DNA from 2 places in the Streptomyces sp. M92 genome. Region 1 is predicted to be linked to the other one. Evidence: riboswitches for the same ligand, from Rfam matches in the RefSeq annotation. Region 1 holds a riboswitch; the other holds the start of a gene.
The links. A riboswitch is a leader RNA that binds a small molecule or an ion and turns the genes downstream of it on or off. The one in region 1 is predicted to bind glycine.

Region 1 (15,455 bases):
AGGAGAACGGGTGCAGGCCGTACTTGGACTTGGTGTCCTTGTCCTGGCGGACCGGGGACGCCGAGGTCAGCGCCAGCATCTCCTCGAAGTCCGAGTTGGCCTTCGGCAGCTTGAAGACGATGGTCTTGTCGTCCGGCGTCTCGATGGCCTTCAGACCCAGCTTGTCCTTGGACTTGTCCTTGTACGGACCCTGGTACTCGTCCTTGGGGTCGAGCACCTCCTTGAGGTACGTCGGACCACCCGACAGCACGTCCTGCGCCCAGACGCGCTCGATGCCGTACTTGACGTCCTTGGAGGTGATCGGCTTGCCGTCCTCCCAGGTGATGCCGTCACGCAGGGTGTACGTGTAGGTCTTGCCGTCGTCGGAGACCTTGGCGAGACCGGTGGCGAGGTCGGGGGTGACCTCGGCGCCCGCCTTGCCCGGCTCCGTCTTGTTCGTGACGAGCTGGCGGCTGTAGTAGCGGGAGAAGTTCCACATGAAGCCGTAGTAGCCGCGCGTGGTGTCCCACGAGTCGGCGTCCTGCGTGCTCGCGAACTTCAGGGTGCCGCCCTTCTTGGCCGCGGAGGCCTGGGCGACCTTGTTGTTGGCCGCGTCGAAGCCGGGCGCGCCGTTCTTCGAGCCGCCCTTGCTCTCGTCTCCGCCGCCGCCGCACGCCGCCGTGGTCAGCAGCGCGGCGACCACTGCGGCAGCGGCCAAAGCCTGCTTGCGCCGCCCTGAGGTGCGTTGGGTAGTCACGATCTCGGATCCTCCGGATTAGATGAGAGACCCCGTGCAGGTGCCACGGGTCGCTTTACGGAACGGCAGGTCAGCGGGAACCCTTCGGGTCCAGCGCGTCGCGTACGCCGTCACCGAAGAGGTTGAAGGCAAGAACGGTGATGAAGATCGCCACACCCGGGATCACCATGTACATGGGATCCGACTTGTAGTAGTCGATCGCGCTCGACAGCATCTGCCCCCAGGACGAGGTGGGCGGCTTGACGCCCACGCCCAGGAAGCTGAGTGCGGCCTCGGTGAGGATGTTGGTCGGGATCATCATCGTGGTGTAGACGATGATCGGCGCGACCAGGTTGGGCAGCAGTTCCTTGAACAGGATGTAGAAGCGTCCGGCACCCAGGGACCGGGCCGCCTCGACGTACTCCCGCTCGCGCATGGAGAGGGTCTGGCCGCGGACCACACGGCCGATGTAGGGCCAGCCGAAGAAACCGATCACCAGGATCATCATGAGCAGGCGGACGCCGGTGCCGCTGAGGCCCAGCATGCTGTCCGGCATGACCGAGACCAGCGCGATGATGAAGAGCAGCTGCGGGAAGGCCAGCAGGCCGTCCATGATCCGGCTGATGAGGGCGTCGACCCAGCCGCCGAAGAAACCGGCCAGGACGCCGAGGACGGTACCGATGATCACGGCCACGATCGCGGACAGGAAGCCGACGAGGAGCGAGATCCGGGCGCCGTGGACGATGCGGGCGAAGATGTCGCGGCCGTTGACGGGCTCGACGCCCAGCCAGTGCTCGCCGCTCATGCCGCCCAGGGAGCCGGTGGGCGTGCCGAACAGCGGGTCGATCAGGTCCTCGTGGAACTCGTTGGGGTCCTGGCCGTAGAGCGAGGTGATCAGGGGCGCGAAGATCGCGACCACGATGAGGAAGAGCACGACGATGCCACCCGCGAGGGCCAGCTTGTCCCGCTTCAGGCGCTCCCAGGCGATGCGGCCGAGGGAACGCCCCTGAACCGCCTTGGCCTCGGTGCCGGCAACCGCCGCTTCCTCGGCCGCGCTCGGGGCCGCCTCCGCGGTCGGCTCGTGCAATGGTGCCGTCATCTGGCAGGGACCCCTCTCAACCGGCGGTAGCCGGCCCGCACTTGCCGCTGTAGCGGCGTGATCAGTCCGTCGTACACAGGGGCGAACAACCACCCCTTGGTGCGGGAGTCTTCAACGCTTTGGCGATCTGTAGCCAGACTTGACGGGGAATGGATGCGCAACCGTGATGCTGTTCGAGGTGTTCCGTTATCCGGACAGTGGGTAACGGGGGTCGGACGAGGACGAGTTGGGGCATCGACGACACAGTGGTGCCATACGTCCTCGTCTACGCGCGAAGATGTCCGCCCACCGCGGGCGGGAGGAGCCACCGGGCGGTCAGTACCGGCCCTGCGCCGGAGGGTATCCGTACCCGCCCGCCGGCGCCTGTGCGGGGGCGGCCACGTGGGCTTCGCGGTCGTAGAACGGGCGGGCATTGGCACGCAGCCACATGGCGACCGGGTCGTGGGCGTCGGTCATCGCGACGGTCGACACGGGCAGCCCGTCCGGGACCGCGCCGACGGACTGCTGCATCATGGCGCGCACCGCGTCGACGGCCGGCGGGGAGGTGTCGTACACGTCGAGGCCGATGGCGAGATAAGGCGCCCCGAGCGCCGGCTGCACCCAGGCGCGGCGCAGCGCGCGGACCGCGGGGGTGCGGTGGGCGTTCTGCGCGAGCAGGGCGTAGAACTGCGGGATCTCGATGGCCGGTTCGGACAGCCGCAGGGGACCGGCGGGCTGGCGGTCCAGGCCGGAGGCGATGCGGCGCAGGTCGAGCCAGGGGACGCCGACGCCGCCGCCGGGGGCGTGCGGGTTGAGCCACAGGCCGTAGTGGTCGGGGTAGAGGGCGCGGGCCGCTTCGAGTCCGTCGACCACCTCGTACGACCGGTTCCAGCCGCTGGCCGACAGCTCCTGGGCGGAGGTGACGCAGGGGGCGTACCCGTAGCCGTCGACCTCCATGTTCCCGTACTGGGCGTCCGGGGATCCGGCTTGGCCGTGCCAGAGCAGCATCCAGACCTGGCCGGACGTGGGGGTGGCGAGCGCGCGGAGCAGGGACTCGTAGGCGTCGTAGCGCCCCGGGGTCACCTGGCGCAGCATGTGCTCGACCTGTCCGGTCGTGGTGCCGCTGGCGCTCACGCGTATCGCCCCTTCGAGAAGTTCCCCGGTTGTGAACCCAGCTTAAGGCTCCGCCGGGTGCGGGACGCCTATGTGCTCGGGGGGGTGCTGTCCGTTGGCGGGTGCGGGTCCGGTTGTGGCTGGGCGCGCAGTTCCCCGCGCCCCTGGGGCGGCTGCCCTGACCGGCGTCCGGACGTCCCGTAGATCGCTTCTTACAAGTCCCGGTCGTAGAACGGGTGGACGTTCGTGCGCAGCCAGTCGCAGACCGGGTCCTGGGCCGCCTCCAGGAGGACCAGGTTGACCTGGGTCTTCAGGGGGGCCTTGGCTAGGGCCCGGCCGAGGGCCTCCAGGGGGAGGGTGCGGGCGTCGCCCTCCCAGTGGGTGAGTTCGACGCCTACGAAGACCACCGGGTCGGCGGTCTCGATGGCGGCCATGCAGCGGCGGGCGGTGCGGACGACGCCGGTCGCGGCGAACTCGGCGGAGGCGGCGGCCAGGAAGTCCACCGGGTCGTCCTGCCAGTCCGGCTCGAAGAGGCGGACCCGGCCGCCGGACGCGGGCCCGTCCAGCGGGGTGCGGCCGGCCCGGCACAGCTCGGCCACGGCGGGCGGCGGCAGCGGGATGCCGACGACGCCGTCCGGGTTGACGGCGATGCCGACCTGCGGGGGCAGGCCCCGGGCGAACTCCGCGGCCGGGGCGACGGTGTACGCCATCTGCGCGCCGGCGACCTGGCGGAACTGCTCCTCGGAGCTGAACACCGGGACGTAGGCCTGGCCGTCGATCTCCAGCGAGGGCAGGTCGAGGGGACCGCTGTGCGGGCCGCCGCCGTTCGGCAGGGGTATCCACAGGAAGCTGCGGCCGAGCACCTCCACGATCCGGCCGCCGGCCGACGGGACGCCGAGGGAGGCGGACAGCACCTCCTCCAGCTCGTTGCCGGGCCACCCGCCGTGCGGGTGGGGGTGTGCCTGTGCCGGAAAGTCCATCTGTCCGCCTACCGCCTGCCTGGTACCGCTGCTGTGGCTGAAAAGGCTAACCCTTTCGGGTGTGCGGTCCTACGGTGCGTCACCCGGTGAACGCGATCCGGTGGAGGGTGTCGGCCGCGGCCCGGTCCAGCAGGACGGCCGAGGTGCAGCCCGCGGGCAGGGTGCCCTCGGTCACCGCGCGCAGCAGGCGGGTGCTGGCCGTGCGGTGCCGCAGGAACGCGTACCGCGACACGCCCCGGCCGCGCTCCCGCTGGCCGGCCAGCGCCTCGTCGGCGTCGACGTCGAGGAGCAGCAGGTGCAGGGTGCCCTCGCGGCGGCGGGCCTCGCGGGCCAGCCAGGCGCGCACCCAGGACTGTGTGCCGCAGTCGTGCACGACGACGCCCTCGCCGGAGCGCAGCGCGCTGCGCAGTCCGGCGTAGTGGGCGAGGCGGACGAGGGGGCGGTAGAGGGCGTACGGCAGGAAGCGCGGCATGCGGCGGTCCCAGCGGTCGCGGGTGTCCTGGGAGTCGATACGCCGGCCGCGCACGGTGCGCTCCATCAGCGTGGACTTGCCGCTGCCGGGCAGGCCGGTGATCACCACCAGGTCCCGGGGCCCGAAGAGCAGGGCGTGCGGGCTGCGGCCGTCGCGGTCCCTCAGGTCGCGGACGACGGGTGCGGGCAGTTCGGCGCACGCCTGAGGTGCCGGGGCGGCGGGCTGCTTGGGCAGCGCGAGACCCGAGGTGGCGGCGTACGCCGTGGTCCTGTTCACCGTGATCGTCCTCCCCTGGGGCGGTTCACGAGTTCCCATCCCCGTCGAGTGTAAAGAGAAGGTAATGCGCAGGTCTCGCGTTTTCGTGCGCTTACTGCCACAGGCCGGTTACAGATCACGGTCTGCCCAGGGATCGGCCGGGCGTGCAATGATGGCGGCGCCAACTGCATACCGGCCGTTTGAATCCGCGCGGGAGAGTCCCCGGCCGCGCCGGGGCGCCGAAGGAGCAAGTCCCTCCCTTGAATCTCTCAGGCACCGTTACCGCGCGGGCGAGGCACATCTGAAAAGCGGGCCGCCCTGACACGGCGGCCCCACCCAAGGTGCAAGCCCTGATCGCCGTACTCCGGTGGTCGTGGCGAACCTCTCAGGTTCCGATGACAGATGGGGAGGAACGACCTCGCCCGTGCCGTCCTGTCCTGGGAGACGACCGACCGATGAGCAGCACAGAACTCCGCCGTACCGCGCTCGATGCCACGCATCGCGCGCTTGGCGCGACGATGACCGACTTCGCCGGCTGGGACATGCCCCTGCGCTACGGCTCCGAGCGCGACGAGCACGTCGCGGTGCGCACCCGGGCCGGGCTCTTCGACCTCTCGCACATGGGTGAGATCACCGTCACCGGTGCGCAGGCCGCCGAGCTGCTGAACTACGCGCTGGTCGGCAACATCGGCAGCGTGAAGCCGGGCCGCGCCCGCTACACCATGATCTGCCGCGAGGACGGCGGCATCCTGGACGACCTGATCGTCTACCGGCTCGACGACACCGAGTACATGGTGGTCGCCAACGCCTCGAACGCCCAGGTCGTACTCGACGCGCTGGCCGAGCGGGCCGCCGGCTTCGACGCCGAGGTGCGCGACGACCGGGACGCGTACGCGCTGCTGGCGGTGCAGGGCCCGGAGTCCCCGGGCATCCTCGGGTCGCTCACCGACGCCGACCTGGACGGCCTGAAGTACTACGCCGGCCTGCCCGGCACCGTCGCGGGCGTCCCGGCGCTCATCGCGCGCACCGGCTACACCGGCGAGGACGGCTTCGAGCTGTTCGTGAAGCCCGAGCACGCCGTCGAGCTGTGGCAGGCGCTGACCGAGGCGGGCGAGGGCGCCGGGCTGGCCCCGTGCGGCCTGTCCTGCCGGGACACGCTGCGCCTGGAGGCGGGCATGCCGCTGTACGGGCACGAGCTGACGACCGCGCTGACGCCCTTCGACGCCGGGCTCGGCCGGGTGGTGAAGTTCGAGAAGGAGGGCGACTTCGTGGGGCGCGCCGCGCTGACCGAGGCCGCCGAGCGCGCCGCTTCGGAGCCTCCCCGCGTCCTGGTCGGCCTGGTCGCCGGGGGCCGCCGGGTCCCGCGCGCCGGGTACCAGGTCGTCGCCGGCGGCGAGGTGATCGGCGAGGTCACCTCCGGTGCGCCCTCCCCGACGCTGGGCAAGCCGATCGCCATGGCGTACGTCGACCCCGCGCACGCGGCGCCGGGCACCGAGGGTGTCGGCGTGGACATCCGGGGCAGCCACGAGCCCTACGAGGTCGTGGCGCTGCCGTTCTACAAGCGCCAGAAGTAGACACTGGGCGGCGGGACCTTCGCCGTCCCGCGCGCGTTCTCGCTGATCACCAGCGGTTTCCGTAGTCCCCCCCTTCATCAGCACTCCCCCGCGTACAGGAGAATTCAGGCCATGAGCAACCCCCAGCAGCTGCGTTACAGCAAGGAGCACGAGTGGCTGTCGGCCGCCGAGGACGGCGCTTCGACGGTCGGCATCACGGAGCACGCGGCCAACGCGCTCGGTGACGTCGTCTTCGTCCAGCTCCCCGAGGTCGGCGACTCGGTGACCGCGGGCGAGACCTGCGGCGAACTGGAGTCCACCAAGTCGGTCTCCGACCTGTACTCCCCCGTCTCCGGCGAGATCACCGAGGTCAACGAGGACGTCGTCAACGACCCGTCGCTGGTGAACTCCGCGCCCTTCGAGGGCGGCTGGCTGTTCAAGGTGCGGATCACGGACGAGCCGGCCGACCTGCTCTCGGCCGACGAGTACACCGCCTTCACCGCCGGCTGAGGAGACACGGACCGCATGTCGCTTCTGAACACACCCCTGCACGAGCTCGACCCCGACGTCGCCGCCGCCGTCGACGCCGAGCTGGACCGCCAGCAGTCCACCCTCGAGATGATCGCCTCCGAGAACTTCGCGCCGGTCGCGGTCATGGAGGCCCAGGGCTCGGTCCTCACCAACAAGTACGCCGAGGGCTACCCGGGCCGCCGCTACTACGGCGGCTGCGAGCACGTCGACGTGGTCGAGCAGATCGCCATCGACCGGGTCAAGGCGCTTTTCGGCGCCGAGCACGCCAACGTGCAGCCGCACTCGGGCGCCCAGGCCAACGCGGCCGCGATGTTCGCGCTGCTCAAGCCGGGCGACACGATCATGGGTCTGAACCTCGCCCACGGCGGGCACCTGACCCACGGCATGAAGATCAACTTCTCCGGCAAGCTCTACAACGTGGTCGCCTACCACGTCGGCGACGACGGCCAGGTCGACATGGCCGAGGTGGAGCGCCTCGCCAAGGAGAACAAGCCGAAGCTGATCGTGGCCGGCTGGTCGGCGTACCCGCGCCAACTGGACTTCGCCGCGTTCCGCAAGGTCGCGGACGAGGTCGGCGCCTACCTCATGGTCGACATGGCGCACTTCGCCGGTCTGGTCGCGGCGGGCCTGCACCCGAACCCGGTTCCGCACGCCCACGTCGTGACCACCACCACCCACAAGACGCTGGGCGGCCCGCGCGGCGGTGTGATCCTCTCCACGGCCGAGCTGGCCAAGAAGATCAACTCCGCCGTCTTCCCCGGTCAGCAGGGTGGCCCGCTGGAGCACGTGGTGGCCGCGAAGGCCGTCGCCTTCAAGGTCGCCGCGAGCGAGGACTTCAAGGAGCGCCAGGGCCGTACGCTGGAGGGTGCCCGCATCCTCGCCGAGCGCCTGGTGCGGGACGACGCGAAGGCGGCGGGCGTCTCCGTCCTGACCGGCGGCACGGACGTCCACCTGGTCCTGGTCGACCTCCGCGACTCCGAGCTGGACGGACAGCAGGCCGAGGACCGTCTCCACGAGGTCGGCATCACGGTCAACCGCAACGCCGTCCCGAACGACCCGCGTCCGCCGATGGTGACCTCCGGTCTGCGCATCGGTACGCCGGCCCTGGCGACCCGCGGCTTCACGGCCGAGGACTTCGCCGAGGTCGCGGACGTGATCGCCGAGGCGCTGAAGCCGTCCTACGACGCCGAAGCCCTCAAGGCCCGGGTGAAGGCCCTGGCCGACAAGCACCCGCTGTACCCGGGTCTGAACAAGTAGACACCGCGTGCGCACGGGGGTGCCGTGCCCGTCACGAGCGGGCACGGCACCCCGCCCCCCCGAAGCACCACCTCTGCACCACCCCCGTTCTGAGGAGTCCCCCGTGGCCATCTCGGTCTTCGACCTGTTCTCGATCGGCATCGGCCCGTCGAGCTCCCACACGGTCGGCCCGATGCGCGCGGCCCGCATGTTCGCCCGCCGCCTGCGGGGCGAGGAGCTGCTGGGCTCCGTCGCCTCGGTCCGCGCCGAGCTGTACGGCTCGCTCGGCGCCACCGGCCACGGCCACGGCACGCCCAAGGCGGTGCTGCTCGGCCTGGAGGGCGACTCGCCCCGCACCGTGGACGTGGAGACGGCCGACGACCGCGTCGAGACGATCAGGTCGTCCGGCCGCATCAGCCTCCTCGGCGAGCAGGAGATCGCCTTCTCCTACGACGACGACATGGTCCTGCACCGCCGCAAGGCCCTCCCCTACCACGCCAACGGCATGACCCTGTGGGCGTACGACGCGGCGGGCACGGAAGTGCTCTCCAAGACCTACTACTCGGTCGGCGGCGGCTTCGTCGTCGACGAGGACGCGGTGGGCGCCGACCGCATCGTCCTCGACGACACTGTCCTCAAGTACCCCTTCCGCACCGGCGACGAGCTGCTGCGCCTCGCCCGCGAGACGGGCCTGTCCATCTCCGCCCTGATGCTGGAGAACGAGCGGGCCTGGCGCGACGAGGACGAGATCCGCGAGGGCCTGCTGGAGATCTGGCGCGTGATGCGGGCGTGCGTGGAGCGCGGCATGACCCGCGAGGGCATCCTGCCGGGCGGCCTGAAGGTCCGCCGCCGCGCCGCCAACACCGCGCGCAAGCTGCGCTCCGAGGGCGACCCGCAGGCCCTGGCGATGGAGTGGATCACGCTCTACGCCATGGCCGTGAACGAGGAGAACGCGGCCGGCGGCCGGGTCGTCACCGCCCCGACGAACGGCGCGGCCGGCATCATCCCGGCGGTCCTGCACTACTACGTGAACTTCGTCCCCGGCGCCGACGAGGACGGCGTGGTCCGCTTCCTCCTGGCCGCGGGCGCCATCGGCATGCTCTTCAAGGAGAACGCCTCCATCTCCGGCGCCGAGGTCGGCTGCCAGGGCGAGGTCGGCTCCGCCTGCTCGATGGCGGCCGGCGCCCTCGCCGAGGTGCTGGGCGGCTCCGCCGAGCAGGTGGAGAACGCCGCCGAGATCGGCATGGAGCACAACCTCGGCCTCACCTGCGACCCGGTCGGCGGCCTGGTCCAGATCCCGTGCATCGAGCGCAACGGCATGGCCGCGGTCAAGGCGGTCACGGCGGCGCGGATGGCGATGCGCGGCGACGGCTCGCACAAGGTGTCCCTGGACAAGGTCATCAAGACCATGAAGGACACCGGCGCGGACATGTCGGTCAAGTACAAGGAGACGGCGCGGGGCGGGCTGGCGGTGAACATCATCGAGTGCTGAGGTTCTAGGCCCTGAACAGCGCGTTTGCTTCTTTCAGCGCTGTCAGGGCCTTCCCTGCTTACCTGGCGGAAGTCCCTGGGACCTCCCTGGGACAGACGTGAAAGTCCCTGAAAAGGTCCTGGGATGTCCCTGCTTCGAGGGCACCCTGCGGGCGGTCGGACATGATGGGAACTCCCGCGTAGGGCACCTGCCCGACACCTGTCAGCAGCCGAGAAGGTACTCGGCAAGCGCTCCGTCAAGCAGGACGTAGTCGGGGTCGGTCTCCCGCAGGATTCTTAGCACCCGGGCGCCCGGCGGGCGAGGTGGCCGACGGCAGCGGTGACGACGGCGATCCGTGTGAGCGGTTCGTGCCGCCGAAGGTAGACCAGCGGACGAGAGCACTCTGATGGGGCGGGAGCTTGCCGCGACGGTCACCCTCACGGGTGACGATGAGCATGATTACCCACTCGACCAGGACGTGGCGCAAGTCGAGTGCGGCAGGGCAGGAAGACCAACAAGGCTCTTGCGCAGATGAGTTGAGACGTCGAACACCTCTGTCAACGGCACAGGAGCTTCGCGCTTTGCGGAACGCCGGCCGGTCACCCGATCGGTGGGCACTCTGGAGAGATCGATGTACAGGGTGTCGTTGGCATGCTCCAGACTGCGTCGCGCACCAGTTCGCCGTAGCAGCGGAGTCGAAGCCCAACACCGTGGGCCGGCAGCGGGCCCGGGCCATCGCTGCCGGGCTCCCCGACACTGAGCATGACCTGGCCAGCCACCTGCTGACGTTCGCGACGCTGTGAAGCGTCGAAGCGCACAGGTTCGGTGAGAGCGAGGCGCTGCAGTGGAGACCTCTACCGCGGGCGCGTCTCGTCGACGACCCAGGACAGGTACGCCTCCGATCCTCCGGTCACAGGCAGCGTGACCCACTGGGGGACGTCGTACGGATGCCTCTCGTGCAGCCATGCCTGTAGCGCGGGGAGGCGATCCGACGACGTCATGTAGGAGATCCGCCACTCCTGAGCCGCCTCGACCTTCCCCTGCCACCAGTAGAAGGCGGTGATGGGCGCGTCAATGTGGACGCCCGCCGCCAGTTTGCTCTCAACAGCGCCTCTGGCGAGGGTCTTCGCCTGCTCCTCGTCGTCACTCGTCGTCTGCGCGATCACGATCTCGGGATCCATGCGGCTACCTCTCCAGTTCGGGTACCGACCTCCATGATCGAGTGCCCCTCGGCGCACTCCAGCACGATCCGCGAGCGCAAGGCCAGAGCCCGGGCCGTCGAACGACGCCGCACCCAGCCCTCCAGCACCGCCCGCTGGGCATCGGTCACCGACAACGGCGGAATCTCCGGACCCGGACGACTCATGCCCGACCAACGACAAATCTCCGACTCAGGTCACTAGCGTTGCACACGGTGATCCGCATGCCACCGCATCGGCGGGGTTCGTGTCCGGGCGAGAACCTTCGTGCTGTCCTCGAGACGGCGACTCTGCCCAGCTGCGGGGAAGAGGAAGAAAGCGGTGCAGTCAGCCGAACGCAGACCAGATGGCTGACAGGACGGTGGCCGCGTACTCCTCCCCTCGTGTGATGACGTGGGTGTAATCGACTCGCCCGCGACGGGCGCCGGCTTCCCAGTACAGAGCGCGGACCGCGCCGGCGGTTGCCGGAGCCGAAGCGTTACACCCCCGAGGGGCGGGTTCCGGGTGGTGCCGCGGGGTGCCATTCGAACAGGACGATGGTTGCGTCATCGGTGAGCTGGCCTTGCTGTTTGTGCATGAGGAGGGTGTGCATGAGCCGGCGCAGGGCTTCGGGGGCGGGTTCACCGGCGGCCATGGCGCGGATGATGAAGTCGGCGAAGCCGCCCTCGCCGAAGCGTTCACCGGCGTGGGAGCGGGCGTCGGTGACGCCGTCGGTGTGGAGCAGGACCCGGTCGCCGGGGTTGAGCTGAAGGTGGTGAAGGGTGCGGGGCATGTCCGGTCGGACAGCGCCCAGCCCCAGGGGCAGTTCGCCGGCGTGCTCCATGGCTCCGTGCACCACCTCCGCGCTGCGGATCAACAGGGGAGCGGGGTGGCCGCAGTTGATCCAGGTCAGGTGTCCGGTGAGCAGGTCGAGGTGGGTGAGGACGGCGGTGGCGTACCGGTCGGGGAACGCGTCGGACACGACCTGGTCGATGGCGTGGGCGGTGTCGGTGAGACTGGCGCCGCGGCGTCGGGTGTTGCGGCTGGCGGCCAGCGCGACCGAGGAGGTCAGGCCCGCCTGCAGGTCGTGGCCCATGGCGTCGAAGACGGCCGCGTGCAGGAGGTTGCCGATGATGCCGTGCTCGAACGCGTCCCCGCCCAGCTCGTAGGCCGGTTCCAGGACCGCGCTGGAGGTGACCTGTCCGGTACCAATGGTGCGCGCGGGCAGGAACGCCCACACCATTTCGGCGGGCAGACTCATCGGCTGCGCCCGCATGGCCGTCGCATAGTCGTCGCTGTAGCCGGCCTTGTCCAGGACGATGAGGGTGATCAGCGACGCCAGGGACTCGCAGAGCAGCATCCTGGGCTTGTCGAAGCTGGGGGCCTGCACTTTCAGGACTCCGACACGTTCGACACCGTCCAGGAGCGGCAGCCACAGCGTCAGCCCGTCCTCGTCCTCATCCGCGCTGACACGCGGAGAGACACTCCGGTACGTCCATCCCGCCTGGGTTCCCTCGATCGGCAGATCATTGACCGGGTTGGCCTGCGCGTCCGGCATCGCCACCAGCACGTTCTCCTGCAGATCCGCCAAGTACACCGTCAACCGGGTCACGCCCAACGCCGCGTAGTGCCCGCGCAGCACCCCAGGCAGGTCGGTGGGCGCCATGTCGTGGATCTGCCGCAGCAGCCGGCCCAACACCGCATCGTCAGACACCGTCCTACCCCAATCTCACCGCTCACCGGATCCGCCAGCCGCCCGGGCCATCAGTCCTTCCAGTGTCAAGGCAGACCACCACGACGGCATCAGCACAGCGCGCTTCGCCTGGCGTCGACGGGAGTCGGGCGTCGACTGGGCTTGATCGCCACTGTGGGGCCGAGGCGCCGACCTGTAGGAGACCAAGACCCCCGGGCGGCCCTGATGGTGCACCGCTGATGTCAGACAAACGGCATGAGGTTACTTCCACTGACACGGCATCTCACACAACCGCTGGACACGCCCTCTGCCACCCCGACGGCCCGCCGCGCGACCAGGTCGACGGGACCTGGGCCCAGAGGGTATCGATCGGCCGACGCGCAAGCGGCTGAGCGCGCCCCGCTCCCCCGGCCGCAGCCGTACCGCCCACCCCGCCCGTCCCATACTCTTGCACTCCAGCCAGGGAACATGGGCAAAGCGGCCGCAACGGGAATGTCAGCGATCCGCCCACGGCGAAATCGGGTGGTGGCCTGCGCGAACGCGGAGACGGTCCGCTGGGTCGCGCACCCTTGGGGTAACCTCCAGCGCAACGGCCAGGCGCAACCTCTGCCGCAACCTCGTGCTCCTGGCCGACCGAGGCGCCCGGGTCACGCGGCCCGGACGGCTCCGCGAGCGCGGACCATCTGGCGCAGCTCGGTGCGCGCCGCCGGCACCGAGGGGGCGGTCTCCCGGTACGGGTGCCCACCACAGCCGTATGGACAGGCGCAGCAGGAGGCGGCGCAGCGCGGTGGTGTCGCGGGGGCGGGGTGCGGCGAGCGCGTCGTAGGTGGCGTTCCAGGCGACTTACGTCTGCACCAGATAGTCGGGGAAGTCTGTCGCGTCCATACCGGCATTAGATCTCTCGTTCGAATTTGGTGTCAGATCGGACACTCTCCGGACGAAGTGGTGGTCGGGGTCATTGTCCTGTGCCGGCGAAAGTTGATCAGTGCCATTGAAGGGCTCGCCCTGTCCCGTCAGACAACGTAGGGAAGTCTGAGCGGCTCAGGTCACGTGCACCGTGTTCACCGAGATCGAGGCGACTGCGGTGGCTGTGATGACCAGGGCGTCGGCGGGAAGGAGGACCCGTAAAAGTCAGGGAGGGTGCAGTGAAGGGTGATCGGGTCGGGCTGGCCGAGGTACTGGCAGCAGCGGAGGATGCCGCGCCGGTGCGCTCCCTCGATGTCGTGGCGCACAACCTGCGCGAGCGGTTCGGCGCGCGCTACGTGTCGTTCCTGTTCGTCGACGTCGTCGGCCGACGCCTGCTACGGGTCAACGACGAGGCGGCGGCGCCGCAGGAGCACGGCGCCGATCAGGTTCCCCTGGCCGGCAGTGTCTACGACGACGTCCTGCGCACTCAGAAAGTGGTGCGCGTGCCGCAGGGCGCGCAGGGGCAGCGAGTGCTCGCCCCGGTGACCAACCGCGGCGACACCATCGGGGTCCTCGAGCTGCATCTCACCCACGTCACACAGGACGTCCTGGAGCAGGTCGAGGAGGCCGCGCACGCGCTGGCGTACATCATCGTCACTGACCGGCGCTTCACCGATCTCTACCACTGGGGCAACCGCACCGCCACGGTCACGCTGGCCGCGGAGATCCAGCGTCAGCTCCTGCCGTCGGCTCCCTCGTGCGAGGCTCCCGAGTTCACCCTCGCCGGCGCCCTGGTCCCGGCTTCCGACATCGCCGGTGACACCTACGACTACAGCCTCGACCACGACACCCTGCACCTGTCCATCACCGACGCCATGGGCCACAACGTCGACGCCTCGCTCATGGCCACCCTCCTGGTCAACGCCTCCCGCGGCGCCCGCCGCGCCGGCACCGACCTCGCAGAACAGGCCCGCCAGACACACCAGGCCCTCATCGACCACGGCAGACGGACCTTCGCCACCGGACAACTCATGCGTATCGCTCTGGACGGGAGCAGCGCCCAGCTCGTCAACGCGGGCCACCCGTGGCCCCTACGGCTGCGCGACGGCACCGTCGACGAGATCAAGCTGCACATCAACCTCCCCTTCGGTGTCCCCGTGCAGGGCGCCTACCAGGTACAGGACATCGACCTGCGCCCCGGTGACCGCCTCGTCTTCTACACCGACGGCATGCAGGAGCGCGAAGCAGAAGCCGTCGACCTGCCGCGCCTTGTCCGCGACACCGCGAGCGAGCACCCCCGCGAGGCCGTACGCGCCATGGTCACCGCCGTCACCGACGCCGGCCGCGGCCACGTGAGAGACGACGCCACCGTCCTGTGCCTGGACTGGCATGGCCCCATCACCGCAGACCGAGGCGCAAAGCACCGACGCTTGGCCTAGGGTCGTGTCCGCAAAGTCAGGGCAGCCGGAGTCTGAGGCAGGCCAGGGTGACGAGAACCTGGTTGTGGCCGGCGCGTTTGTCGTAGCGGGTGGCGAGGGCTTTGTTGTGCTTGAGCTTGTTGAAGCAGCGCTCGACGACGTTGCGTCGCCGGTAGGCCGCCCGGTCGAGTCGGCAGAGGCTCTCGCCCCGGCGGATGCGGCCGTTGAGCTGGTCGATCCGCTCGGGAATCGCCGCCTTGATACCGCGACGTCGCATGTAGGTACGGACCTTCGTGGACGAGTAGCCCTTGTCTGCCGCGACCCGCTCGGGCCTGGTTCTGGTCTGCCGGGTCCGCACCGCTGGATGCGGATGCGGGCCACGAACTGCTCGAATTGGGTGCAGTCGTTGACGTTGCCGACGGTGAGGGTGAAGGCCAAGGGGCGGCCTTCACCGTGCAGGCGAGATGGATCTTTGTGGTCAGCCCGCCGCGGGACCGGCCGAGTGCCTCGCCCGGCCAGTCCTGCCCCTTTTTCGGGCTCCCGCGGCGTGCTGATGGGCCCGCACGGTCGTGGAGTCCAGGCAGACAACGGTCCAGTCGACCGCACCGACCGCGTCCGAGTGCTGCTGGGCGTGGGCTAGGAGGCGGTCCCAAGTGCCGTCGGCGGACCAGCAGCGGAAACGTTCACAGACCGTCTTCCACGGGCCATACCGCTCGGGCAGGTCCCACAAGGCAGCCCCGGTGGACAGTTTCCACAGGATCCCGTTGACCACCTGCCGGCACCCCGCGCCGGACGACCCATCCGTGGCGGAGCCAGCAACGGCTCGATCACCGCACACGACTCATCAGTCAGCTCA
Region 2 (15,455 bases), 3.4 Mb from region 1:
GGGTCCTGTCGGGCGCCGTCGCGGTGCACGGCCCCGGGGTGAAGCTCGTGGTGGACGACGCCAAGGACGCCGGCACCGGGGGAGACGGGCAGCCGCGCGGCACCTCCGGATTCGCCGACACGGGCCGGGTGCGCGACCGGGACATGCAGCGCGTGGTGAACGGGCTGTGGGAGTCGGGAGCCGAGGCGATCTCCATCAACGGCCAGCGCCTGACGGCGCTGTCGGCGATCAGGGCCGCCGGTGACGCGATCCTGGTCGACAACAGGCCGCTGGTACCGCCGTACACGGCGCGCGCGGTGGGAGACGGCGGACGGCTCCGCAGCCGGTTCCAGGACAGCGCCGATTGGTTCTACCTGCAGGCCCTGCACGAGAACTACGGAATCCGGACCGCCATCTCCGTCGCGGACGACCTCCGGCTGCCGGCCGCGTCGAGCGTGACCGTACGTACAGCACAGCCGATAACCGAGAAGGGCACATCGTGATCGCCGTACTGGGCCTCGTCGTGGGAGTCGTGGCCGGCCTGTTGGTCCGGCCGGAGGTCCCGGCGGCCGTCGAGCCGTATCTGCCGATCGCCGTCGTGGCGGCGCTCGACGCCGTCTTCGGTGGTCTGCGGGCCATGCTCGACGGCATCTTCGACGACAAGGTCTTCGTCGTGTCGTTCCTGTCGAACGTCGTCGTCGCCGCGCTGATCGTGTTTCTCGGCGACAAGCTGGGCGTCGGGGCCCAGCTCTCCACCGGTGTCGTGGTGGTCCTCGGCATCCGCATCTTCTCCAACGCCGCGGCGATCCGCCGCCACGTGTTCCGGGCGTGAGGCCGATGAGCGACCAGGGCGACCAGCGGGACCAGCGGGCGAGTGGCCTGCGCAAGGAACTGCCCGACGAGGTGCCTTCGAAGGCCCCGGCGGAGGCGGACGCCCCGGCCAGTGACGGCCCGGAGTCCACCGGCAGCCCGGACGGGAGCCCGCAGGGACCGCGACGGCCCGGACTGACCGGCAGGCAGCGGCTGGTCAAGGGCCTGTGGCCGCCGCGTCTCACGCGGGCGCAACTGATCGTGGCTCTTCTCCTGTTCGGCCTCGGATTCGGCCTCGCGGTCCAGGTGGCCTCGAACAGTGAGGGCGACAGCGCGCTGCGCGGCGCGCGGCAGGAGGATCTGGTCCGCATCCTCGATGAACTGGACGACCGCAGTCAGCGTCTAGAAGACGAGAAGCAAGGTCTCGTAAAGCAGCGCGACGAGCTGGAGAACAGCTCCGACCAGGCGGAGGAGGCCCGTAAGCAGACGCTCGAAAGGGAGCGGCAACTCGGCGTCCTCGCGGGCACCGTGGCCGCGCAGGGGCCTGGTATCACGGTGACGATCGAGGACGCGAAGGGCGCGGTCGAGGCGGACATGCTGCTCGACGCCATCCAGGAGCTGCGCGCGGCGGGGGCGGAGGCGATCCAGGTGAACGGTGTGCGGGTGGTCGCCGACACGTACCTCACGGACACCGACGATTCCGTGAGCGTCGACGGGAACAAGATCAACGCGCCCTATCGTTTCCAGGTCATCGGCAAGCCGCAGGACCTCGAACCGGCTCTCAACATTCCTGGAGGAGTGGTGCAGACTCTGGAGAAGGAACAGGCCACCGTTACTGTTGAGCGGTCGAGCAAGATCGTCGTGGACGCCTTGCGAGCGGCGAAGCGGCCTGACTACGCTCGGTCGTCCTCCCAGTGAACCGGCGGTGCATGGGGGGCATCCGGCCAGGGCATGAGGTTGCGGGGGGTCGGCGCACCGATTGGGTGGTGCGTGGTGGAAACTGTCTGGTGGAGACGGACGTTGTGAAGGTGTCCGGGTCGGCCAGTACGGTCAGTCAGGGTTCGTCCTGCCCCACGGGCGGGTCTGTTTCGGTCAAGGGGAATCGCCCGTGAAGTTGTTTGCGAAGTTGTTCGGCAAGAGTGCGCGAGAGGGCCGCGAGAACGCGACCGCTCGCCATCGGGCACAGCCTGACGCGGAGGACGGGCGCCCGATGTTCCGGGACCAGGTGGCTGGTCCGGGCGGTGACGTCTCCGGTGGTCAGGGCGCGCCGTCTGTTGACCCTGCCCAGTCCGGCGGCATAGGTTTCGGCCAACCGTCAGCCTCAGGTACGGGCGGAGGGTTCGCGTCCGGCCCGTACGCGTCGAACGCCCCGGCGGGGCAGCCGCGGCAGGAGGATCCGTCCATGTCGGCCCTGGTCTGCACGAGGTGCGGTAACCGCAACGCGGAGAACAGCCGGTTCTGCTCCAACTGCGGAGCGCCGCTGCGCCCGGGTGCCGTCCCGGAGCGGGCGTCCGAGACGACCTCCACGATCTCCATCTCGGGGCTCGAGGCGTACGACGCCGAGGTCACCGGCCAGACCGCGATGCCGTCGCTCTCGCCCGAGGCGCAGGCCGCCGTGGACGCGCTGCCGCTCGGCTCCGCCCTCCTGGTCGTGCGCCGTGGCCCGAACTCGGGCAGCCGCTTCCTGCTGGACGGCGAGCTGACCACCGCGGGGCGTCACCCGCAGAGCGACATCTTCCTGGACGACGTGACGGTCTCGCGCCGGCACGTGGAGTTCCGCCGCGGCCACGACGGCTCGTTCACGGTCGCCGACGTCGGCAGCCTGAACGGTACGTACGTCAACCGCGAGCGCATCGACCAGGTCGCCCTGTCGAACGGTGACGAGGTGCAGATCGGCAAGTACCGGCTGGTCTTCTACGCGAGCCAGCGGGGCTACTGACCGCCCCCGGGCCATCGCCCGGGGAACCTCCAGGGAAGGTCCATGCTTCAAACACCGAGCGGTGGTGCCGACCACGGCACCACCGCCACGGACAGTGGGCTGATGAGCATCGGCGCGGTGCTGAACGCGCTGCGCGACGAGTTCCCCGACATCACCATCTCCAAGATCCGTTTTCTGGAGTCGGAAGGGCTCGTCGAGCCGCGGCGGACCCCGGCCGGGTACCGCAAGTTCAGCGCGCACGACGTCGAGCGTCTCGGGCACGTGCTGCGCATGCAGCGGGACCACTATCTGCCGCTGAAGGTGATCCGCGAGCACCTGGACGCCATGGAGCGCGGCGAGGCCGTCCCGCTGCCGACACTGGGCCGACAGCGGGACGGAGAGCCGGCGCCGGAGCCCGCAGAGGGGTCCGCGGCGGTCCGGATCGGCCGGGAGGAACTGCTCGCCGCGGCCGGTATCGGCGAGCAGGAGCTGAAGGAGTGGGAGTCGTACGGACTCGTCGCCCCGCTCTCCGACGGTGCCTACGACGCCGAGACGGTGACCGTGGCATCGCTGGTGGTCCAGCTGGGCCGGTACGGCATCGAGCCGCGCCACCTGCGGGTGATGAAGGCCGCCGCCGACCGGGAGGCCGGTCTCGTGGACCAGGTCGTGGCACCGCTGAAGCGGCACCGCAATCCGCAGACCAGGGCGCACGCCGAGGCCCGTACCAAAGAGCTGGCGGGGCTGGCGGTGAAGCTGCACGCGGCGCTGGTCCAGACCGCTCTGGGCGTACGGCTGCCCTGACCGGGCCGACGGCCCGCCCGGCAGGAGGCCCGATCCGCAGCCCGGTTCGCGACGGCCCTCGTCCCGGCCCACAACCCGGATCGCCCACCCGATCCCGGCCCGACTACCCAAATGTCCCGGGTACGGCCTAGGGTTGCTGTGTGAACGAGCTCGATGTCGTAGGTGTCCGGGTCGAGATGCCCTCCAACCAACCGATCGTGCTGCTGCGCGAGGTGGGAGGCGAACGCTACCTCCCCATCTGGATCGGGCCGGGGGAGGCGACGGCGATCGCCTTCGCACAGCAGGGCATGGCTCCCGCACGCCCGCTGACCCACGACCTGTTCAAGGACGTGCTGGAAGCCGTGGGCCAGGAGCTCACGGAAGTGCGCATCACGGACCTGCGCGACTCCGTCTTCTACGCCGAACTGGTCTTCGCGAGCGGCGTCGAGGTGAGTGCCCGGCCGTCCGACGCGATAGCGCTGGCGCTGCGCACCGGGACGCCGATCTACGGCAGCGACACCGTCCTCGACGACGCGGGTATCGCCATCCCGGACGAGCAGGAGGACGAGGTGGAGAAGTTCCGCGAGTTCCTCGACCAGATCTCGCCGGAGGACTTTGGAACCAGCAATCAGTGAACCGCGCGGGTGAGGTGCCCCGACGCGGCGCACGGCCCTCGCCGGGCACATTCGGCTAGCCTTTCCCCGCGATCGGGTACGGGAAACCACTCTTAGGGTGATTATCACTCGGCGTGGCGAGTGTGGCGATCGTTGACGCACCCTTGGTGACTGCCTACCGTCGAGGAGGCAGGTCAAGGACGGAGGTCGGCGTGAGAATCAGCGGCGACGGTACGGCCGGGGGCGGTTCCGGGCACGGCCTCGGGGCAAGCGGTCCGTACCCTCCCCCGGGCTCCCGGCTCCGTGCGGGCGGGGCCTACCCGCAGCACGGTGGCGTGGCCGACCCGGCCCCGCAGCGACCGGCTGCGGTGCCGAGCAGCGGAGGGGCGACGTCCATGGCGTCCGAGCAGATCGGCTACCGGGGGCCGACGGCCTGCGCGGCCGCGGGCATCACCTACCGGCAGCTCGACTACTGGGCCCGCACCGGCCTCGTCGAGCCCAGTGTGAGACCGGCGCACGGCTCCGGGACCCAGCGCCTGTACAGCTTCCGAGACGTGGTCGTGCTGAAGATCGTCAAGCGCTTCCTCGACACCGGTGTCTCCCTGCAGAACATCCGCACCGCCGTGCAGCACCTCAGGGAACGCGGCTTCCGTGACCTGGAGCGGATGACACTGATGAGCGACGGCGCAACGGTCCACGAGTGCACCTCGCCCGACGAGGTGCACGCCCTGCTCCAGGGAGGCCAGGGCGTCTTCGGCATCGCCGTCGGCGTGGTCTGGCGGGACGTGGAGAGCGCGCTCTCCCAGTTGCACGGCGAGCGGATCGACACGGGCGAGACCCTGGTCGGGCACAATCCCGCCGACGAGCTGGCGCGGCGGCGCAACCGGGCCGTCTGAGCACTCCCGCACGCCGACGGGGCATTGTCAGTGGTGTGAGGCACCATCGGACATGTGAGAGCCGCGCCCACGATCCTGCATCTCGACATGGACGCCTTCTTCGCCTCGGTGGAGCAGGCGTCCAAACCGAGTCTGCGCGGGAAGGCCGTGGTCGTGGGAGGCCTGGGACCGCGCGGAGTGGTGGCCACCGCGTCGTACGAGGCGCGGGTCTTCGGCGTCCACTCGGCGATGCCCATGGGGCAGGCCCGGCGCCTGGCCCCCAACGCCGCGTACCTCGTCCCGCGCTTCGAGCTGTACCGGTCGATCAGCGAGCAGGTGATGCGGCTCCTGCGGGCGCTGTCGCCGCTGGTGGAGCCGCTGAGCCTGGACGAGGCGTTCGTGGACCTGGAGGCCGGCGGCGCGGCCCGGGACGAGGACTCCGCTCGGCTGGCGGGGGCGAGGCTCCGTGCGGACATCCGCGCCGTCACCGGTCTCACGGGGTCGGTGGGGCTGGCCGCCTCCAAGATGCTCGCCAAGATCGCCTCGGAGGAGGCCAAGCCGGACGGGCTGGTCCTGATCCCGCCGGGCACGGAGCGGGCCATGCTGGAGCCGATGTCCGTGCGGACACTGCCCGGGGTGGGACCGGCCACCGGCGACCACCTGCGGCGGGCCGGCATCACCACGGTCGGCGAGCTCGCCGAGGCGGGCGAGGACGAGCTCGTACGGCTGCTGGGCAAGGCGCACGGGCACGCGCTGTACGCGATGGCGCTGGCGCGTGACGATCGGCCCGTGGTGGCCGAGCGGGAGACCAAGTCGGTGTCGGTCGAGGACACCTACGACATCGACATCCATGACCGGACCCGGGTCGGCATGGAGGTGCGGCGGCTGGCGGACCGGTGTGTGCGCCGACTGCGCGGCTCCGGACTGTCCGGCCGGACCATCGTCCTCAAGGTGCGCAGGTACGACTTCTCCACGCTGACCCGCTCGGAGACCCTGCGCGGGCCGACGGACGACCCCGCGGTGGTGCGGGAGGCGGCGGCCCGGCTGCTGGACCTGGTGGACACCACGGGCGGCGTACGGCTGCTCGGGGTCGGCGTCAGCGGCCTCGCCGACTACACCCAGGAGGACCTGTTCGCGCAGGCGGCGGGAGACCGGCCCGAAGAACCCGCCGAGGAGCCCGAGGCCGAGCCCGCCGAGGAGCACCGTCCGGCACCCGGTGAGCGCCGGTGGCCGGCGGGGCACGACGTGCGGCACACGCAGTACGGGCACGGGTGGGTGCAGGGCAGCGGTCTGGGGCGGGTCACGGTGCGCTTCGAGACGCCGTACTCGGGGACCGGCCGGGTGCGGACCTTCCCGGTGGACGATCCGGATCTGGCGCCGGCGGACCCGCTGCCGCTGGTCCCGCCGGTCACGCGAAGACCCGGGAACGCCGGACGGCCGGGGCCGGTGGAAGCCGGCGCGGAGACCGGCCCGGGTTCGGAAGCGGAGACCGGCCCGGGCTCCGGCGCGGGAAATCACCCGGGTTCCGGCGCCGTGACCGGCTCGAGCCCCGACGCGGGGGGCAGCGCGGGTGCGGGCGCCGGTGCGGAGCTTGGTCCGGGTCCGGGCGCCGGGGGTGGGCCGGTGGGGCCCGTGCGGATGGCCTCCGGCTGACGGCGGCTGCCTGACGGCGGCTGCCTGACGGCGGGTGCCGCAAGGCGGTGGGACGGAAGGGGCCGTCAGGCGTCCTCCTTGTCCTGACCGGCCAGCTTGCCGAAGTTGTGGTCGGGCGGCGGGGGAGGAGCGGCGACGTCGAGGCCGTAGTGGTGGTAGAGCTGCAGTTCCTGTTCCGGGGAGAGGTGGCGGCCGACGCCGAAGTCGGGCGCTTCCTTGATCAGAGCCCGGTCGAAGGGCACGCGCAGTGTCCCGTCCACCAGCTCACTCGGCTCCAGGGGCACGAAGGCGTCCCTGCTGAACAGTCCGGTGCGTATGGCCGCCCACTCGGGAACGCCGGTGGCGTCGTCGAGGTAGACCTCGTCGACGGTGCCGATCCGGGTGCCGTTGCGGTCGAACGCCTTGCGGCCGATCAGGTTGCGCGGGTCTATCTCGGTACGCACGGGCCCTCCACATGGTCGTTCCCGGGTCGTGCACCAGCCGACCCGCCAGCCGCCGAAATCATCCGTAGTACTACGAAAGAGCACATAGAGGCGGTCGGCCACTCGAAGGTCCGTGCGGCGGCCTCGCTGGTACGCTGACAGCGGCTGCTGACCCCGTGCGGGAGAGTCCTCCGGACATCACCGGAGGCGCCGAAGGAGCAAATCCTCCCCGGAATCTCTCAGGCTCACGTACCGCACGGACGAGGTCACTCTGGAAAGCAGAGCGGGTGTCGACGGCTTCCGCTCTCACCGACGGTGAAAGCCGGGAGGGCCCTCGGGCCCGCCTGGTGAAGCTCTCAGGTCGAGATGACAGAGGGGGAGGCCGTCCGGGTACCCGCGCCGTGGTGCCCCTCGAAGGTCGTCAGACCAGGAGGCCTCCGCAATGACCGCCCATCGCACCCCGCTCACCGAACTCGAACAGGCACTGCCGTTCGAGCAGCGCCACATCGGCCCCGACCACGAGGCCCGGGCCAAGATGCTCGCGCAGGTCGGTTACGGTTCGCTCGACGAGCTGACGGCCGCCGCGGTGCCGGATGTGATCAAGAACGCCGAAGCGCTGGACCTGCCCGGTGCCCGCTCCGAGGCCGAGGTGCTGGGCGAGCTGCGCTCGCTGGCAGACCGCAACCAGGTCCTCGACTCCATGATCGGTCTCGGCTACTACGGCACCTTCACCCCGCCGGTGATCCTGCGCAACGTCATGGAGAACCCGGCCTGGTACACCGCGTACACGCCGTACCAGCCGGAGATCTCCCAGGGCCGCCTGGAGGCCCTGCTGAACTTCCAGACGATGGTCGCCGACCTGACCGGCCTGCCCACCTCCGGCGCCTCGCTGCTGGACGAGGGCACCGCCGCCGCCGAGGCGATGGCCCTGTCCCGGCGCATGGGCAAGAACAAGAAGGGCCTGTTCCTGGTCGACGCGGACGCCCTGCCGCAGACCATTGCCGTCATCCAGACCCGCGCCGAGCCGACCGGCGTCGAGGTCGTCGTCGCCGACCTGAGCGACGGCATCCCCGCCGAGGTCGCCGAGCGCGAGATCAACGGCGTCCTGATCCAGTACCCGGGCGCCTCCGGAGCCGTACGCGACATCAAGCCGGTGATCGACCGGGCGCACGAGCTCGGCGCCCTCGTCACCGTCGCCGCCGACCTGCTCGCCCTCACGCTGCTCACCTCGCCCGGCGAACTGGGCGCGGACATCGCCGTCGGTACGACACAGCGCTTCGGTGTGCCGATGGGCTTCGGCGGGCCGCACGCCGGCTACATGGCCGTGCACGAGAAGTTCGCCCGCAGCCTGCCCGGCCGCCTGGTCGGCGTCTCCGTGGACGCGGACGGCAACAAGGCCTACCGTCTCGCCCTGCAGACCCGCGAGCAGCACATCCGCCGCGAGAAGGCCACCAGCAACATCTGCACCGCGCAGGTGCTGCTCGCCGTCATGGCCGGTATGTACGCCGTCTACCACGGTCCCGAGGGACTGCGGGCCATCGCGCGCCGCACCCACCGCTACGCCTCGATCACCGCCGCGGGCCTCGCGGCCGGCGGTGTCGGGATCGTGCACGGCGCCTACTTCGACACGGTCACCGCGCGGGTGCCCGGCCGGGCCGACGCGATCGTCCACGCCGCCCGCGAGAACGGCGTCAACCTGCGCCTCGTCGACGCCGACCACGTGTCCTTCGCCTGCGACGAGACCACCACCCGTGCGCAGGTCGGCGGCGTGTGGAACGCCTTCGGCGTCGAGGGCGACATCGAGGCGCTGGACGCGGACACCGAGGAGACGCTGCCCGAGGCGCTGCTGCGCACCGACGACTTCCTCACCCACCCGGTCTTCCACCAGCACCGCTCCGAGACGGCGATGCTGCGCTACCTGCGCCGCCTCGCCGACCGCGACTACGCGCTGGACCGCGGCATGATCCCGCTGGGCTCCTGCACCATGAAGCTCAACGCGACCACCGAGATGGAGCCGGTCACCTGGTCCGAGTTCGGAGCGCTGCACCCCTTCGCGCCCGCCGAGCAGGCGCAGGGCTACCTGACGCTCATCCGTGAGCTGGAGGAGCGGCTCGCCGAGGTCACCGGCTACGACAAGGTCTCGCTCCAGCCGAACGCCGGATCGCAGGGCGAGTTCGCCGGCCTGCTCGCCGTACGCGGTTACCACCGGGCCAACGGCGACGAGCAGCGCACCGTCTGCCTCATCCCGTCCTCCGCGCACGGCACCAACGCCGCCAGCGCCGTGATGGCCGGCATGAAGGTCGTCGTCGTCAAGACCGCCGAGGACGGCGAGATCGACGTCGAGGACCTGCGCGCCAAGATCGAGAAGCACCGCGACGAACTGGCCGTGCTGATGATCACCTACCCCTCCACGCACGGTGTCTTCGAGGAGCACGTCGCCGACATCTGCGCCCAGGTGCACGACGCGGGCGGCCAGGTCTACGTGGACGGTGCCAACCTCAACGCCCTGGTCGGCCTCGCCAAGCCGGGTCACTTCGGCGGTGACGTCTCGCACCTGAACCTGCACAAGACGTTCTGCATCCCGCACGGCGGCGGCGGCCCCGGCGTCGGTCCCGTGGCCGTACGGTCGCACCTGGCGCCGTACCTGCCCAACCACCCGCTGCAGCCCGCAGCGGGCCCGCAGACGGGCGTCGGCCCGATCTCGGCGGCGCCGTGGGGCTCGGCCGGCATCCTGCCGATCTCCTGGTCGTACGTCCGGCTGATGGGCGGCGAGGGCCTCAAGCGCGCCACGCAGGTGGCCGTGCTGTCCGCCAACTACATCGCCAAGCGCCTGGAGCCCCACTACCCGGTGCTCTACACCGGCCCGGCCGGGCTGGTCGCGCACGAGTGCATCATCGACCTGCGCCCGCTGACCAAGGCGACCGGCGTCAGCGTCGACGACATCGCCAAGCGGCTGATCGACTACGGCTTCCACGCGCCGACGATGTCCTTCCCGGTGGCCGGCACGCTGATGATCGAGCCGACCGAGTCCGAGGACCTGGCCGAGCTGGACCGTTTCTGCGAGGCGATGATCGCCATCCGCGCGGAGATCGAGAAGGTCGGCTCCGGCGCCTGGTCCGCGGACGACAACCCGCTGCGGGGCGCGCCGCACACCGCGGGCGCGCTGGGCGGCGACTGGGACCACGCCTACTCCCGCGAGGAGGCCGTCTTCCCGGCCGGGGTGTCCGCCGCCGACAAGTACTGGCCGCCGGTGCGCCGCATCGACCAGGCCTTCGGTGACCGGAACCTGGTCTGCTCCTGCCCGCCGCTGGACGCGTACGAGGACTGAGCCCGGGGCGAAGGCCCCGTCCGGCCCCCGCAGGGGACTGGACGGGGCCTTCGCGGTGCCGGTGCCGGTCGTGGGGCGGACTGTCGGGGTGTGGTCACACCGTCGCCAGGGACACCTCCGTCGACTTGACCAGTGCGACGACGGGGGTGCCGACGGCGAGGCCGAGGTCTTCGGCGGCCTCCGCGGTGATCGCGGCGGTCAGTTCGGCGCCCTCGACGGCGACGCGTACGGACGCCATCGCCGGGCCGGCGGTGACGGCGGTGACCGTGCCCGGCAGCCGGTTGCGGATGGACAGGCCCTCCGCGCGGCCGGTGGCCAGCGAGACCTCCGTCGACTTCACGAGGACGCGCACGGCGGTCCCGGCGGCCGGCGAGAGATCGTCGGCGGCGTCCCGGGTGATCGCCGCGGTGATGTCCTGGCCGCCCGAGAGGCGGACCCTGACCGTCGCCATGGCCTCGCCCGGGGTGACGGCGGTGACGGTGCCGGGGAGCTGGTTGCGGATGCTCAGGCTCATGGAGGGCACCGTAGCCGGGTGCGGCCGCTACGCCGGGTATGCGTGCGTCTGCGTCGCCTTGACCGTCGCCCACGCCGGCGCTCCGGGCCGGAGGCCGAGTTCGGCGGCGGCGACCGCGGTGAGGTCGGCGGCGAGCGGCAGTTCGCCGGTCAGGTCCGCGCGGATCCGGTCGCCGTGCGTCTCCAGCCCGGCGACCTCGCAGCGCCACAGGTTGCGGGCGCTGGTGCCGCCGGGGCGTTCCCCGTAGAGGGTCACGGCGCTCGGCGGGAAGGCCACGAAGACGGGACCGGCCAGGTCCTCGGTGGTGGTGATGGCCGGGCCGGCGTCCAGCCGGACCGTGTGGCCGTCGGCCTGCCCGCGGTACAGGTTCAGGCCGACCAGTCGCGCGATGTAGTCGGTGCGCGGCCGGCGGGCGATGTCGGCGGGGCCGCCCTCCTGCACGACCCGGCCGTGCTCGACGACGACCAGCCGGTCGGCCAGCACCATGGCGTCCAGCGGGTCGTGGGTGACCAGTACGGCGACGGCCTCGAACTCGGCCAGGTGGCGGCGGAGCTGGGCCCGCACCTCCAGCCGGGTACGGGCGTCCAGTGCCGCCAGGGGCTCGTCCAGGAGGAGCAGCCGGGGGTTGGTGGCCAGGGCGCGGGCGAGGGCGACGCGCTGGGCCTGGCCGCCGGAGAGGCGGCGTGGCTTGGCGCCCGCGTGTTCGGCCAGGCCCATCCGCTCCAGCCAGACGGCGGCCTGCGCCCGGGCCTGTGCCTTGCCCGCACCCCGGCAGCGCGGCCCGAACGCGACGTTGTCGAGGGCGGACAGGTGCGGGAAGAGCAGGTAGTCCTGGAAGACCACGCCGACCGGCCGGGACTCGGGCGGCGTCAGGTCCAGCGCGGTGCCGTCTAGGCGCAGGTGGCCGTCGGTCAGCGGGGCCAGGCCGGCGAGGGCGCGCAGTGCGGTGGTCTTGCCGGCGCCGTTGGGGCCGAGCAGCGCGACGACGTCGCCGGGCGCGGCGGTCAGCGTGACGTCCAGGCGGAAGGTGCCGCGGTCCACCACGAGCCGGGCGTCGAGCCCGCCGCCGGCGGCGCGGCCGTCGGCGGGCCGCGCGGTGGCCGGTTCCCCGGTGTCGGTCATGTCGTCCCCGTCCGGCCTGCCGGACGCCCGCGCCCGGCCCGTCATGCCGCCCTCATCCAGCGGTCCCGCAGACCGGCCAGTACGGCGATGGAGACGGCCAGCAGCACCAGGCTGAGGGCGATCGCCGCCGCGGGGTCGTTCTGGAGGGCGAGGTAGACCGCGAGCGGCATGGTCTGGGTGCGGCCCGGGAAGTTGCCCGCGAAGGTGATCGTCGCCCCGAACTCGCCCAGCGCCCGCGCCCAGGCCAGGACGGCGCCCGCCGCGACGCCCGGCGCGATCAGCGGCAGCGTGACCCGGCGGAACGCGGTGAAGCGGGACGCGCCCAGGGTCGTGGCCGCCTCCTCGAAGCGCGGGTCGGCGGCGCGCAGCGTGCCCTCCACGCTGATGACGAGGAAGGGCATGGCCACGAAGGTCTCCGCCAGAATCACGCCCGTCGTCGTGAAGGGCAGCGTGATCCCGAACCAGGCGTCGAGCCACTGCCCGATGACGCCGTTGCGGCCGAACGCCAGCAGGAGCGCCACGCCGCCCACCACCGGAGGAAGTACCAGCGGCAACGTCACCAGCGCCCGCACGAAGCCGCGGCCGGGAAACTCCGTGCGGGCCAGCAGCCAGGCCAGGGGCACGCCGACGACCAGACTCAGCAGGGTCGCCGACGTGGCGCACAGCAGCGACAGCCGCAGCGCCTGCCACACCTGCGGACTGGCCAGCTGCTCGGGCAGACCGTTCCACGGGGCCCGCACCAGCAGGGCGATCAGCGGCAGCAGCAGGAACGCCAGGCCGACCAGCGCGGGCACCAGCAGGGGGACCGGCACCGCACGGGCGCCGGCCTTCCGGGCGTCGGGCTTCCTCATGGCGTCAGGAACCCGGCGTCCGTCAGCACCCGCTGCCCCTCGCCGGACTTCACCAGCTCGACGAAGGCCTTCGCGGCGCCCGCGTTGGGGGCGTCCTCGAGGACGGCGATCGGGTAGTCGTTGACGGCCTCGGCCGCCTCGGGGAAGTCCACGCCCGTCACCTTGTCACCGGCCGCCCTCACATCGGTGCGGTAGACGACGGCCGCGTCGGCCTCCTTCAGCTCGACCTTCGTCAGGGCCGCCTTGACGTCCTGTTCGTAGGAGGCCGGGGTGAGTTCGAGGCCGCCGGCCTCCAGCGCCTTCCGCGCCGCGGCGCCGCACGGCACGGCCTTGTCGCACAGCACGACCTTGAGGCCGGAGGCGGTGAGGTCCTCCAGGGTGGAGATCCCCTCGGGGTTGCCCGGCAGGGTGGCGATCTCCAACTGGTTGCGGACGAACGTGGACGGCTCGCCGGCCGTCGCCCCGGCGTCGGTGACGGTGGCCATCGTCTTCGGACTGGCGGAGGCGAAGACGTCCGCCGGGGCGCCGCTGGTGATGCCCGCGGCGAGGGAGTCGCTGCCGCCGAAGTTGAAGGTGACCTCGGTGCCGGGGTGCCGCTGCTCGAACGTCTCGCCGAGCGTCGTGAAGCTCTCCTTGAGCGAGGCGGCGGCGAACACGGTGACCTGGCCGGAGACGTCGGCGGAGGAACCGGCCGAGCCCGCGTTTTGTTCCGAGCCGGTGGACGGCGAGCAGGCGCTCAGGGCCAGCAGTACGGCTGCTCCCGCACCGCTCGCCCGCAGGCTCCGGCGGATGCGGCGGGTCCTGCGCACCGAACGGGTCATCACGGCCACTCCCTCTGCGTCCTCCTGCGGGAGCCCGGCGGGCCCGGTGACCTGACCGGACGCACGACGGGTTCCCCGTTGCGCCGATCATACTTCCGCATCTGCCAGGGAAAAGTATCCTGTCGCATCGCATGAGCGAGCCGGGCGCCGGTAATAGCTGGCATGTGCGTTCGTACGGAGCGTCGGGTCGGGATGGGTCAGGCCCTGTCGATGTGTACGTTCGTCGACTTCACGCGGGCGGTGGCCTCCATGCCGACCTCGAGTCCGAGCTCCTCCACCGCCTCACGGGTCAGGAGGGAGACCAGCCGGTGCGGACCGGCCTGGATCTCGACCTGTGCGGCGACGTCGCCGAGCTTGATCGCCGTCACGATGCCGGGGAAGGCGTTGCGGACCGAGGTGAACGGGGTCTCCTCGTCGGCACCGCCGGAGCGGGCGAGTTCGACCGAGAACGCGGCCAGGTCACGCCCGTCGACGAGCCGCCGCCCGGCGTCGTCCCGATGGGTGGTGATCCGGCCCGCGTCGGCCCAGCGGCGGGCGGTGTCGGGGCTGACGCCGAGCAGCCGCGCCGCCTGGCCGATGGTGTAGGACTGCATGCCGGTCACGATAGGGCGCGGCGCGGGAACGGGTTGCCGGAGGTCGGCCGTTGGGTATGACGCGATACAGCGTTACTCTCGGTGGAACGGTTGGGACGGTGAAGCGGTGGAGCGTCCGCTCGGGCGCCCGGCAGAACGGGGTGGAAGTATGACGGCACAGCCCTCACGACTCGGTGAGGCGTCCGTGATCCGGGCCTCGCACGAGGACCGGGACCGGGTCGTGGACGTGCTGAGCGCCGCCACGGCCGACGGCCGGCTGACAGTCGACGAACTCGACGAGCGCGTCGGAGCGGCTCTCGGTGCCCGCACACTCGGCGAGTTGGCCGTCCTGACCGCTGATCTCCCCGTGGAGTCGGCCGCGATGCCGGTGCCCGTGGCCAAGGACGTCGTCCGCATCGAGCAGGAAGGCGCGTCCACCTGGCGCGGCGACGACTGGGTGGTGCCTCGGCGGATGGAGATCAGGTCGGCCTGGGGCGAGGTCACGCTGGACCTCACCCGCGCCGTCATCACCCATGACACCCTCCACATCGACCTCGACATGCGCACCGGCGCGCTCAAGCTGCTCACCCGCCCCGGGATCGTGGTGGACACCGACGGGCTGCGGGCCGACTACGCCGAGGTGAAGGTGGCGAGGGCCGTCGGCGCCGGGGCGCCCGTGGTGCTGCGGGTGGAGGTCACGGGGGAGATCAGTTGGGGGCAGGTCGTGGTGCGTGCGCCGCGCCGCCGGTTCGGGAGGCGGGCGTAGGCCGAAGACGAAGGCGCTCGCTCCGGGGGCCGCTCGCGGGGCTACGCGAAGTGATCAGCTCCGGACACGCGTCGGGGCCGGTGCGCGGGCGACGTGTCCGCGGGCCGGCCCCGGGTGCACCGGGCGGAGTGGTGCCGTACCGCCCGGCGGGTGTTCAGGCGGCGGTCATCAGGCCCGCACCGACGGGGCGGTGCGGCGCGATGATCCGGCCGTCCGGCAGGAGCTCACCGGTGTCCTCGAAGAGGACGACGCCGTTGCACAGCAGGCTCCAGCCCTGCTCCGGGTGGTGCGCCACGAGGCGGGCGGATTCCCGGTCGGCGGAGTCGGCTGACGGGCACGGTGGCTGGTGCTGACACATGGGTGGGGTCTCTCGGTCTGTTGTGATGGGTGAGTGCGCTGTGTTGTCTGTCCCGCGGCGTGAAACGTCGTT

Region 2: it holds a riboswitch for glycine, as region 1 does, so the genes downstream of both, gcvP (aminomethyl-transferring glycine dehydrogenase) here and gcvT (glycine cleavage system aminomethyltransferase GcvT) in region 1, are expected to answer to the same signal.

Annotation. Positions count from the first base shown of each region.
Region 1 is NZ_CP101137.1:3,363,383-3,378,837, reverse strand. Features, by position in the region: gene M6G08_RS15430 (ABC transporter substrate-binding protein) at 1-736, opposite strand, end outside; gene M6G08_RS15425 (ABC transporter permease) at 807-1,814, opposite strand; gene M6G08_RS15420 (enhanced serine sensitivity protein SseB C-terminal domain-containing protein) at 2,130-2,927, opposite strand; gene M6G08_RS15415 (enhanced serine sensitivity protein SseB) at 3,119-3,886, opposite strand; gene M6G08_RS15410 (AAA family ATPase) at 3,966-4,634, opposite strand; glycine riboswitch at 4,815-4,908, shown strand; glycine riboswitch at 4,909-5,025, shown strand; gene gcvT (glycine cleavage system aminomethyltransferase GcvT) at 5,069-6,187, shown strand; gene gcvH (glycine cleavage system protein GcvH) at 6,299-6,676, shown strand; gene glyA (serine hydroxymethyltransferase) at 6,692-7,954, shown strand; gene M6G08_RS15390 (L-serine ammonia-lyase) at 8,058-9,425, shown strand; partial or broken gene M6G08_RS15385 (IS5/IS1182 family transposase) at 9,645-9,861, opposite strand; gene cutA (divalent-cation tolerance protein CutA) at 10,259-10,585, opposite strand; gene M6G08_RS15375 (PP2C family protein-serine/threonine phosphatase) at 11,082-12,296, opposite strand; gene M6G08_RS15370 (PP2C family protein-serine/threonine phosphatase) at 13,421-14,620, shown strand; partial or broken gene M6G08_RS15365 (IS5 family transposase) at 14,637-15,455, opposite strand, start outside.
Region 2 is NZ_CP101137.1:6,802,392-6,817,846, reverse strand. Features, by position in the region: gene M6G08_RS31495 (DUF881 domain-containing protein) at 1-482, shown strand, start outside; gene M6G08_RS31490 (small basic family protein) at 479-811, shown strand; gene M6G08_RS31485 (DUF881 domain-containing protein) at 817-1,707, shown strand; gene M6G08_RS31480 (zinc-ribbon and FHA domain-containing protein) at 1,769-2,728, shown strand; gene ftsR (transcriptional regulator FtsR) at 2,771-3,508, shown strand; gene M6G08_RS31470 (bifunctional nuclease family protein) at 3,649-4,122, shown strand; gene M6G08_RS31465 (MerR family transcriptional regulator) at 4,314-4,997, shown strand; gene M6G08_RS31460 (DNA polymerase IV) at 5,052-6,629, shown strand; gene M6G08_RS31455 (PRC-barrel domain-containing protein) at 6,695-7,072, opposite strand; glycine riboswitch at 7,221-7,316, shown strand; gene gcvP (aminomethyl-transferring glycine dehydrogenase) at 7,494-10,379, shown strand; gene M6G08_RS31445 (TOBE domain-containing protein) at 10,474-10,893, opposite strand; gene M6G08_RS31440 (ABC transporter ATP-binding protein) at 10,921-12,060, opposite strand; gene modB (molybdate ABC transporter permease subunit) at 12,057-12,866, opposite strand; gene modA (molybdate ABC transporter substrate-binding protein) at 12,863-13,687, opposite strand; gene M6G08_RS31425 (TOBE domain-containing protein) at 13,885-14,280, opposite strand; gene M6G08_RS31420 (DUF1707 SHOCT-like domain-containing protein) at 14,429-15,025, shown strand; gene M6G08_RS31415 (DUF5999 family protein) at 15,180-15,383, opposite strand.